DNA from 3 places in the Sulfobacillus thermotolerans genome. Region 1 is predicted to be linked to each of the others. Evidence: riboswitches for the same ligand, from Rfam matches in the RefSeq annotation. Region 1 holds a riboswitch; each other region holds the start of a gene.
The links. A riboswitch is a leader RNA that binds a small molecule or an ion and turns the genes downstream of it on or off. The one in region 1 is predicted to bind cyclic di-AMP.
Positions count from the first base shown of each region.

Region 1 (3,277 bases):
ATCTCGGTATTGCTGGGATCGATAGTAACGATCCGTGTTGCCGGTTTCGGCAAGGTTACCGTGCGTCCGGTGTCATCTACAATCCGGATGCTATGAGACACGTGGTTGGGGGCAGCGGCACTTGGGGTGGTTCCGCAACCGGCGATAAGGGTGGATCCTAGGGCGAGAACAGCTAAACGCCATGCTAATGACAAGCGAATCACAGATCTTTCTCCTTACATCACGAATTTTTACAAAGAATTCTTTGCCATAATGGAAGTGTATGCTGAATAGCTGGTAAACACAAGAAAAAGGGACGAACGGACCATGTTGTCGACGCATATCCATTGCTTAAGAACACAAAGGAGGCGGTGAGCATGTGGGATGAAAATGGCGACGCACAAAAGATGCCGCAAGTGTTGGCGGCTCTATGGGTTCAGAGGCGCGCAGCGGCAATTGGAACCTTGGCTGGGTACGCACGGCTTGATCCCAGCGTGGTTGCCCGCGTGTTAACCGCCTTGACTCAGCGGGGGTGGGTACACGAGTATCGCCTTCCTGGTCAACCGCCGCTTTACTTGTGGGCCGGCCTTTGCACCGAGGATATGCTGAAAACCGCGGATATGATCCGGCGTATTGCTTGGGACTTACCGCGCCTTTAATGCAGTCCGCATGGGTGGCAGCAATCGTCAAGGTATGGCGTTCTCGGGGTTCCACAAAGTGGGCCAGCGCATTCAACACGCGTTGCCCCACCGCCCGAATGCTTTCGCCGCCAGGGGGTGGATTGCGATCAGGGTCTTGACGCCATGCGATAAAGGACGGGGACTCCGCTTCCTCAAGATCGCGCAGGCGCTTTCCATCCCATTGGCCTAGATTGACTTCGGCTAAATCAGGCAAAATCACGGGAGTCAAGTCATGATCTTGGGCTAAAGGGGCTAGCGTTTCTTGGGCTCTGAGCAACGGGCTTGTAACCAAATAGCGTATGGGCGCGTTATGCCATTGGTGGGCCAGTTGTTGTGCTTGAGCCCGTCCTGTTGCCGTAAGGGCTGGATCCCATGAGCGACAGGCAAAGCGACCGGCGGCATTGGCTTCGCTTTCACCATGTCGAATGAGTATGATATCTGCAAATGAGGGCAACACAGAACCTCCTGGAAAATCAGGTATGCCCATTATCTTACCCAATTTGGGGAAGAATGGGGAGCTTAAATTTTCGGTTGCGATATTTGTCAGTATAGGTCGAAATTGCCAACATCCGCTTATCCATGGTAGCCTTAAAGAGCACAAGCGTTGCATCTACAGCATATTCTAGGCTAGAGAGCGGCGTGCCAATTGAATCAATCGCCAAATCGTGTCATCACACGAACGGGGGACCCAATTTTCGGGGCGTACGCAAGGGGGCAGCCATCCGCCCTAGCCCGTCAGCTTACCTCGTCGGCTTGGAAGGCTTGGACTATGCCCGGGCTTTAGCCCGGTTTTTTCTTTGATGGGGCGACTGTTCAGTTGGATAGGAGATGAGAAGAGATTATGCATTTGCAAGGAGGCTGTTGACATGGGGTATAGCTATATGGCGTCTGATGAGCTTGACGCTGAAAGCGCCGAAGGCGCACTGGAGCAAAAAGTGTGGAAGGAAGACAAAAAGCCCTATCGTGGCTACGTTCCATGGCTCGTCGCCGTTATCATGATAGCCTTGTGGTGGGGAGTGACGGCCCTGAATCTCTTTCCTCCAACGGCCTTGCCTTCACCAGGGGCCGTTGTCCATGACTTTATCACCGTCGCGACGGTCGGTTATAGTGGGGAGCCACTGTTAACCAGTACGCTTTACAGTTTGGGGAGGATTACGACCGGATTTATAGCAGCAGTGGTCGTGGGCGTGCCGATTGGATTTTGGATGGCGTCCACGGATTGGGTGTTCTTAGCGATTGATCCGCTGTTGCAATTTTTGCGGCCGATTCCGCCCTTGGCGTACATCCCCGTCATGATTGTCTGGTTTGGCATTGGGGAGACGTCCAAGGTGGTTTTGATTTTCTTCTGCACCATCCCGATTATCATCATCAGCGCGATGTCAGGCGTTAAGAGTGTTCAAGAAACGCGCATTCGCGTAGCGCAATGCTTAGGCGCTAACAAGCGTCAGATTTTCCGCTATGTCATCTTTCCTTCAGCGCTTCCAGAAATCTTTACGGGCATGCGGGTTGGCATTGGAATTGCCTGGACCTGTTTAGTGGCAGCGGAAATGATTGCTGCCTCCAAGGGCCTAGGATGGATGATTGAGTCGGCCGGCAATGAATTACAAATTGGGGTAGTCTTTGTCGGCATCGTCATGATTGGGTTGTTGGGATACGGCATGGAGTTGATTATTCGCTCCATTGAGCACCGTGTCACACCGTGGAAGGGGAAAGCATAAACACAATCAAGATGGCAAAAACCCACAGCCATAAAATGAAGGAGGATGTTATGTGGAGAAAAAGAAGACCTTGAAGCCGTTTCTGGCCGGATTAATGGTGTTGCCATTAATGGCCATCGTGGCCGGGTGCGGCACGTCTGGGGCAGCCAGTGAACCGACGGTGACGATTGGCTACGAAAATGCGCCCGATCCGGAGTCTGTGGCGATAGAACAAAACTTTTTTCAAAAGACGATGCATGCCCACGTGGTGTTGAAGTATTTTTCCTCCGGCCCTGACGCGCTGACCTCACTTGCATCAGGATCCTTGGACTTTATGACAACCCTGGGCAATCCTCCAACAGCAGCGGCGATTGCTCGGGGTGTGCCGCTTAAAGTGGTATGGGCCATGGAGCGTTATACGACGGCCGAGGGATTGGTGGTGAAAAACGGCAGTCATATCCATTCGCTGCAAAATTTAGAGGGGAAGACGGTGGCATTGGTAAGCGGTTCCACTTCGCCTTTTGAGCTAGATACGGCGCTGGCCATGCACCATCTGCCCGTATCATCGGTGCAAATCAACAATATGTCACCGCCGGATATGGTGGCCGCGTGGAAAACGGGCCGCATTGATGCCGCCTATGTGTGGGCGCCATTTCTCAATGAAATGCAGCAAGATGATGGACATATTCTGATTTATGACCAGGATCAGGTGGACAAAGCGCCGATTTTTAATTTAGCGGTGGTCAATGCGCACTTTGCCGCTAAAAATCCCCAGCTAGTCGATGAGTTCGTGAAGGCCGAAGAGGACGGCGTAAAATTCTTTTACCAACACCCAACGAAATCGTTTGAAGACATTGCTAAACTCAATGGGATTTCTCCTGCCGAAGCGCGTAGCCAGGCGGCAGGCCTCAGCTTTACCAC
Region 1 is NZ_CP133983.1:394,751-398,027, forward strand. It holds gene ORD20_RS01860 (ABC transporter substrate-binding protein) at 1-203, opposite strand, end outside; gene ORD20_RS01865 (histidine phosphatase family protein) at 331-1,113, opposite strand; gene ORD20_RS01870 (hypothetical protein) at 1,151-1,321, opposite strand; cyclic di-AMP (ydaO/yuaA leader) riboswitch at 1,306-1,429, shown strand; gene ORD20_RS01875 (ABC transporter permease) at 1,526-2,377, shown strand; gene ORD20_RS01880 (ABC transporter substrate-binding protein) at 2,430-3,277, shown strand, end outside.

Region 2 (3,277 bases), 1.5 Mb from region 1:
GGAAACGACAGGATCATACGGCTATGGTATACTATGTGGGTTTCAAAGTCACAGTGCGGTTTAACTTGGACAATATGGTGGGATTTGGCGTGCGAATCAAGCACTTGGGGACGGCAGCCGAATGAAAATTGCAATCGTGACCGAAACTTGGTGGCCATCAACAGATGGTGTGGTAACACGTGTGACCGCGACGGTGCGCGAACTTCGGCGGATGGGTCATGAGATTTTAATCGTGGCACCGGAAGGCGGAGAAGCCGAATTTGAAGGCATTCCGGTAAAGCCTGTGCCGACCTTTTCGGTTGGGTTTGTCTATGGTGGCAAGCCATGGGGATGGCCTACGCCTCGGGTTACACGCTATTTGCGGGAATTTAGTCCGGATATTGTCCATGTTGTCAATCCCTTCGTCCTGGGCATTGCAGGCGTATGGGCGGCTCGCCAATTAAAGTGTCCGCTTGTTGCGTCGTATCATACCAATATTGCTCAATACGCTGATTTTTATCATTTGGGATTCACCAAACCCGCTGTGTGGGGATTATTGCGGCTGCTACACAATCAAGCCGTTTATAATTTAGCGACATCGGCGGCCATTCAGAATGAGATCACGTCGCATGGCATTGAACGTGTCCGGGTATGGCGGCGCGGCGTTGATTTGAATGTTTTTCATCCCCGGCAACGGGACAAGTCGATGCGGGCGCGCTTAAGCTCGGGAAACCCCGATCAAATTATTGCGTTATATGTGGGCCGGATTGCCAAGGAAAAAGGGTTGGCACGCCTCTTATCGCTTTTTCAGCGCAATCCGTCGGTTCATCTGGCTTTAGTGGGGGATGGACCGGCCGTCGAGTATTTCCAGGAACGGTTCGAGAAGACGCCAACGACCTTTGTGGGTAAGTTGCTTGGGCAAGAATTAGCAGCAGCTTATGCATCCGCCGATTTTTTTGTCTTTCCCAGCACCACCGAGACGCTAGGTCTCGTCTTATTGGAGGCGATGGCATCGGGTCTGCCCATCGTGGCGGCGGAATCCGCGCCTTCTCATGAATTGATCGACCATTCAGGCGCTGGCCGATTATTTCCCAGCGATCAGCCTTATTTACTAGGCGAAATGGTGCATGGACTCATTCATGACCAGCCGGGATTAGCGGTGTTGTCCACTAAAGCGCGGCAAGAAGCGGAGAAATGGGGATGGCAGGAACCGACGAAAGAACTCGTGCAGCTGTACGAACAAGCGATCAGAGAGTTTCGGGCCGGCAGATGACGCGGCTCTACCAATTTATCCAATTCGTTTCCGTGGGATTTGGCAATGCGGTCATTGATTTGTTATTTTTTAATGGCCTCTACTGGCTATTTCCGACGCGAAACGTGGATCAGCTGGTGGTGTATAACACCATTGCTGTCATTGCCGCGATTCTTAATAGTTATATTTGGAATAGCCGTTGGACCTTCCGCCATCAAGTGCGGTCCAAGGGCAAAGATGCGGTGCGTCAGCGCGTTTTGTTTGTGATTCAGTCGGTCATCAATATTGTGGTGAACGACTTAATTTTATGGGTAATCGCGCCGTTAGTGCTCGAAGTGCACATCATTCCTCATGTCATGGCCAATAATATTGCCAAATTGGCGGCGATGTTCTTAGCATCTTTGACCAGTTTCATCATGATGAAACTGTTTGTTTTTGTCTAATCGCCCGACAGCATTAAGATTTTCTTCCAATTTCTTTTCCGTGATTTTGCCAACACCTCAATTTTTTTGCCCTTTTTCTCCCGTTTTCATGCGCATTCATCATAGGGTTTCTATTCCTGAGTCCAAATGATGGAATCATATTGGAATCGTGGGAAGCTTGTCCCTTTACGTCCTATGGCTGGCGCAGCCTGGTGTCATCTCCTCTCAGCAGCAAAGAGTGTATCTGACAGGCTTGTTAATGTTCATTACACTGGCGCTAGCCAAATTGTTGGAAACAACAACCGGGGGACCCAATTGTGGGGGTGAATCCAGCATTGGACTGGAAGGGCCACTCTCCGCGCCCTAACCCGTCAGCTAACTCCGGAGGCAATATTTCTAAGGGGAGAATGACTGCATGCGATTTGCATTATGGCAAGGAATGACCGTTGCGGGCGTCACATTGGCAGCTGGGATGATGGCTTCACAAGGTGCCATGGCGGCCTCCGTATCGGCGACCACCGCGGCGTTGGCCCAAGAGCATCCGGCAATGAACCAAGTGTTGCAACAAGGAGATGTTTCTCATTGGGTGGCCACGCTGCAAGCCGATCTGTACCTTTTAGGGTACCACAGTGTGGGTTCTGATGACGGAATTTTTGGCCCCAAGACGCTTGCCGCGTTGAAGGCTTTTCAGACGGCGAATGGATTTCAACCGACCGGTGTGACCAGTGCGCCCGTATGGCAAGACATTTTAGCGGGATTCCAATTGGTGCCCCGTTATCAAGGCCCCACAACCTTGACGGTAACGCCTCCAGCCATTTCCGAACAAGCTCATCCGGCAATGTATCAACGGCTGAGCATGGGAAGTCAAGGGCATTGGGTGGCCACCTTGCAAGCCGATTTGAAGTTGCTTGGCTATTCCCAAGTGGGGCCGACTGACGGAATATTTGGTCCTAAGACACAACAGGCACTCGAAGATTTCCAGACCAGCCAGAACCTGGCGCCTTCAGGCGTCACCACCTTTCAGACCTGGCGGCAGATTCTTACCGGATTGGGTATCTTTGGGCCAAACACTATCATAAAGCAAACCTCACAGACTCCAAGCAGCGCCAACACGACGACTGCACCTAGCAGCGCTTCGCAAACCTCTTCAGTTGACGCGGGGTATGCGCGGACGGGTCCGGTGTCGCCCAATGCCCAGTCGATTGATGGGCGCCCCATTATTGCAGTGTATCAGGTACGGGCAACGGCTTATGGCCCGAGTCTGCAAGACAATTATCCCTATGGGCCGGTTGACGCGTTTGGACAGCCGCTCGAACCCGGGATGATTGCCGTGGATCCCTCGCTGATTCCTCTCAAGTCATATCTCTATGTGACGGGGTATACAGACCCCAATTTGCCCCAAGGGGGATTTTTAGGACGGGCGATGGACACAGGTGGTGCCATTGTGGGACACCACATCGATATTTACATGGATGCTAACGCCCAGACGGTTTCTAATTTTGGCATTGAGCCTGTGACCGTTTATGTGTTAGGTCAATAAGCGTATTAAGCGGAGAATCTCCCCAGGGCGCCATGCGCTCTGGGGCTTTTTTTCTTTGGGACAGGGTTTTGCGTCCCTAGTAGG
Region 2 is NZ_CP133983.1:1,990,611-1,993,887, forward strand. It holds gene ORD20_RS10340 (glycosyltransferase family 4 protein) at 122-1,252, shown strand; gene ORD20_RS10345 (GtrA family protein) at 1,249-1,674, shown strand; cyclic di-AMP (ydaO/yuaA leader) riboswitch at 1,923-2,058, shown strand; gene ORD20_RS10350 (peptidoglycan-binding protein) at 2,069-3,193, shown strand.
Region 2: it holds a riboswitch for cyclic di-AMP, as region 1 does, so the genes downstream of both, ORD20_RS10350 (peptidoglycan-binding protein) here and ORD20_RS01875 (ABC transporter permease) in region 1, are expected to answer to the same signal.

Region 3 (3,277 bases), 1.1 Mb from region 1:
CGGACCCGAGGTTCGCCATTGGCCACAAGGACGCCCGGATAATGCCCATTTAACATATCGCCATCATTTTCGGCATCCCCGGCAACAAAACAATTTTCGGACTTCACCCTGATTCTTCGCAAAATATATTGCAATGCACGACTCTTTAACGCGGTACAGGGTAAAATGTCGAGGCGCAGTTCTTCAGGGTACCACAGCGTGCGCACCAGCAAGTGGTGTTCGGTCAAACATTGTTGCACCCGCGTTAACAACTGAGGATCCTCCAATTCGAAGGCAATTCGCCAATGAGAACTCCGCCCTCGGTAAATCACGCCCGATACTTCGCTCAAGGCCGAACGCAGTCGGCGCGGCGACCAATGGCGGCGCTGTTCAAAAGCCCAGACCTCGTCCGCTTCCAAATTCGGTCCCCAAAAAATATCAGCGCCAACGTCCGTCGCAATCGCCAAGGGGGTCGGAAAGCCATATCGGCAGATGATCGCATGCGCGTTGCTCAAGGTGCGGCCTGTTAGATAAATCACACCTAATTCGGGGTGCTCCATGAGATAGTCGCGAACCGCTTGCTCGCCACCGTGTCCAATTAATGTGCCATCAATATCAGTAGCCAACACTCGTTTCATGGTGGCCACTGGACGCCACCTCCTCATAGACCGTTTGGAGTCTTTGGGCCATATGATTCACCGTATGATGGCGTTGAACCATTTCTTGGCCGTTCATTCCCCATTGCCGCGCCTGGCTTGGGTTATTCCACAACTGTAACGCGGCCTCCCACAACTGGTCAATACGTGTACGGTCAATCAAAATCCCGTTAAATCCGGACTCGATCCAATCTTGAACACCCGGCACATTTGTCCCAATGACCGGGCAGCCGGAGGCCATGGCTTCTACCACGGCCATGCCCAATGTGGGCCCTTGATTGGGGGCAATCAGCGCCGCAGCCGATCCCATATAGATAGCAATGGCATGATGCGGTGTGGGACCGAGGAACCGAATGTGTTTGCCTAAAGGGCGCGCTAATTCGGCTAAGGTCGGATTGGTGGGGAGCCCTCCTAGAACCTCACCCGGGCTTCCTCCTACCACTAATAAGGTCAAATCGTCGGGTAATGGATGCTGTCCCATGACCTCCAGCACCTCTTTTATCCCCCGCCCCTCTTCTAACCGGCCAACGTAGAGCAAAGGCGGACGATAGAGGCCTAGTCCCCGGAGCAAGGGACCCGCGTCACGAACAAAAAAATTGGTAATGTCAACCCCAGGAGAGACCACGTACAAAGGGACATCAGGAGCTGTTTGATGAATCATTTCGCTCTCTTCTAAGTATGGCACTACAATGGCCTGGGCTTGCGTCAACAACTGCCGCTCCCATTGCATCCGTACCGGTGAAATACGGTCGCCCGGGCGCCTCGTCCACTCTGCCATTTTATAGGGCGAATGAATCCACGGCACTTGGAGCACTTCCGCCACCTTTTGCGCGACCATGCCCGAAATCCAAAAATGGCTGTGAATGGCGTAATATTCCCGGTGCTGGTCATTGACCCATGTCAAGACCTGATCCACTAATTGGTCCCGCACATTATGCCATTGATCATCCGACCAGACCCGATCTTCCCATCCGGTGAGTCGTATCACTTGTCCTAAATGCCCAAAGGACGAGCGTTCCGCCACTTCTTGACGTTGACGCACCGTCATCACATCGACCGCGTAACCTAAATGTTGCAAATTCCTGCCCATTTGGCGTACTAGGACTTGCTGACCACCTGTCTCCCCACCATCCAACGGATTTAAGGGATCGGCCCGCATAGACAACTGCAAAACTCTTTTCATCACCTTGTGGACACCTCCCTCATCACGGAGGGCAAGAAAAACCCCCCTAATTTCCCGGGGGGAACGAGAGATACCATGTCTTAACCTTGAGCCCCCTACGCCTGCGAAGTTAGCTGTCGGGTTCGGGCTCAGAGCCTGCCCGTTGCACCGCAATTCACCCCAAATCGAAATCGGTTCCTCCGCTTCCTTGAGAATTCGGCGTTTTCAAGGTATCTTCTAAGTATAGGATCGGTCTTTAGTACGCGTCAATCGCCTAAGATCGCGCGCACATAGCTGTCTGCATCAAACGGGAGCAAATCTTCCACTTTTTCTCCCACGCCCACAAAGCGGATCGGCAATCCCAATTGGCGCTTGATGGACAACGCTATGCCGCCTTTCGCTGTTCCATCCAGCTTCGTTAACACAATGCCCGTGACCTTGACCGCCTCTAAGAATACTTGCGCTTGGGCTAGCCCATTTTGACCTGTGGTCGCATCAATCACCAGCCACACTTGGTGAGGTGCCTGCGGACGTTCTCGTTGGATCACCCGAACCACTTTTTGCAACTCTTGCATTAAATTAGTCTTGTTATGCAGGCGGCCGGCGGTATCAATGATCGCTAAATCTTTGGACCGAGCGATAGCCGCTTGCACCGTGTCATAGGCCACAGCCGCAGAATCGGCGCCGGGCGCTTGCCGCACCACCTCGACCCCGGAACGCACGCCCCATTCTTGCAGCTGTTCCACTGCGGCGGCCCGAAAGGTATCAGCAGCCCCTAATATCACCTGATATCCTTGGCGCTTCATTAAGGCCGCAAACTTTCCGGCCGTCGTGGTTTTACCCGTTCCATTTACACCGACCATGAGCCAGATACTGGGTCTTTGGGGATCCAACAGTGACGGATCGGAAGGCACATCAAATAGGTCAACCATAATTTCCCGTAAGAGGTCCATGACGTCATCCGCATGCCGCGGGCGCCTGGTGCGGACAGCTTCACGCAAAGCCGCCGTCAGATATTCGATGGTGTCAACACCTAAATCTGCCTCATACAAAATTTCTTCTAACTCTTCCCATAGATTGTCGTCCCACTCTTTCCCGTGAAACAACGCGCGCAGACGTCCGCCCAAATTATTGCGCGTTCGACTCATTCCTTCTTTGAGTCGATTCCAAATTCCGGCCATGCCATCTCCTACCCTTCCGCCACCGCAGCATTTTGATCGAGCTTCACCGAAATTAACCGACTGCGACCTTGTCCATCGCCTGCAACACCCCATAACCCATCAGCAATGACCATCGTTGATTTATGATGAGTGACAATCACGTATTGCGTCGTACCATGATGGTTTTTGATATAGTGTGCCACTCTTTGCGCATTCGCCTCGTCCAAGGCTGCCTCGACTTCATCCAAAACCACAAAGGGCGAAGGGCGGACAGCAAGCAGTGCGAACAGCCAAGCAATACCGCCCAAGGCTTTTTCGCC
Region 3 is NZ_CP133983.1:1,484,800-1,488,076, reverse strand. It holds gene ORD20_RS07565 (HAD family hydrolase) at 1-617, opposite strand, end outside; gene ORD20_RS07560 (glycosyltransferase) at 595-1,818, opposite strand; cyclic di-AMP (ydaO/yuaA leader) riboswitch at 1,902-2,029, opposite strand; gene ftsY (signal recognition particle-docking protein FtsY) at 2,064-2,978, opposite strand; gene smc (chromosome segregation protein SMC) at 2,987-3,277, opposite strand, start outside.
Region 3: it holds a riboswitch for cyclic di-AMP, as region 1 does, so the genes downstream of both, ORD20_RS07560 (glycosyltransferase) here and ORD20_RS01875 (ABC transporter permease) in region 1, are expected to answer to the same signal.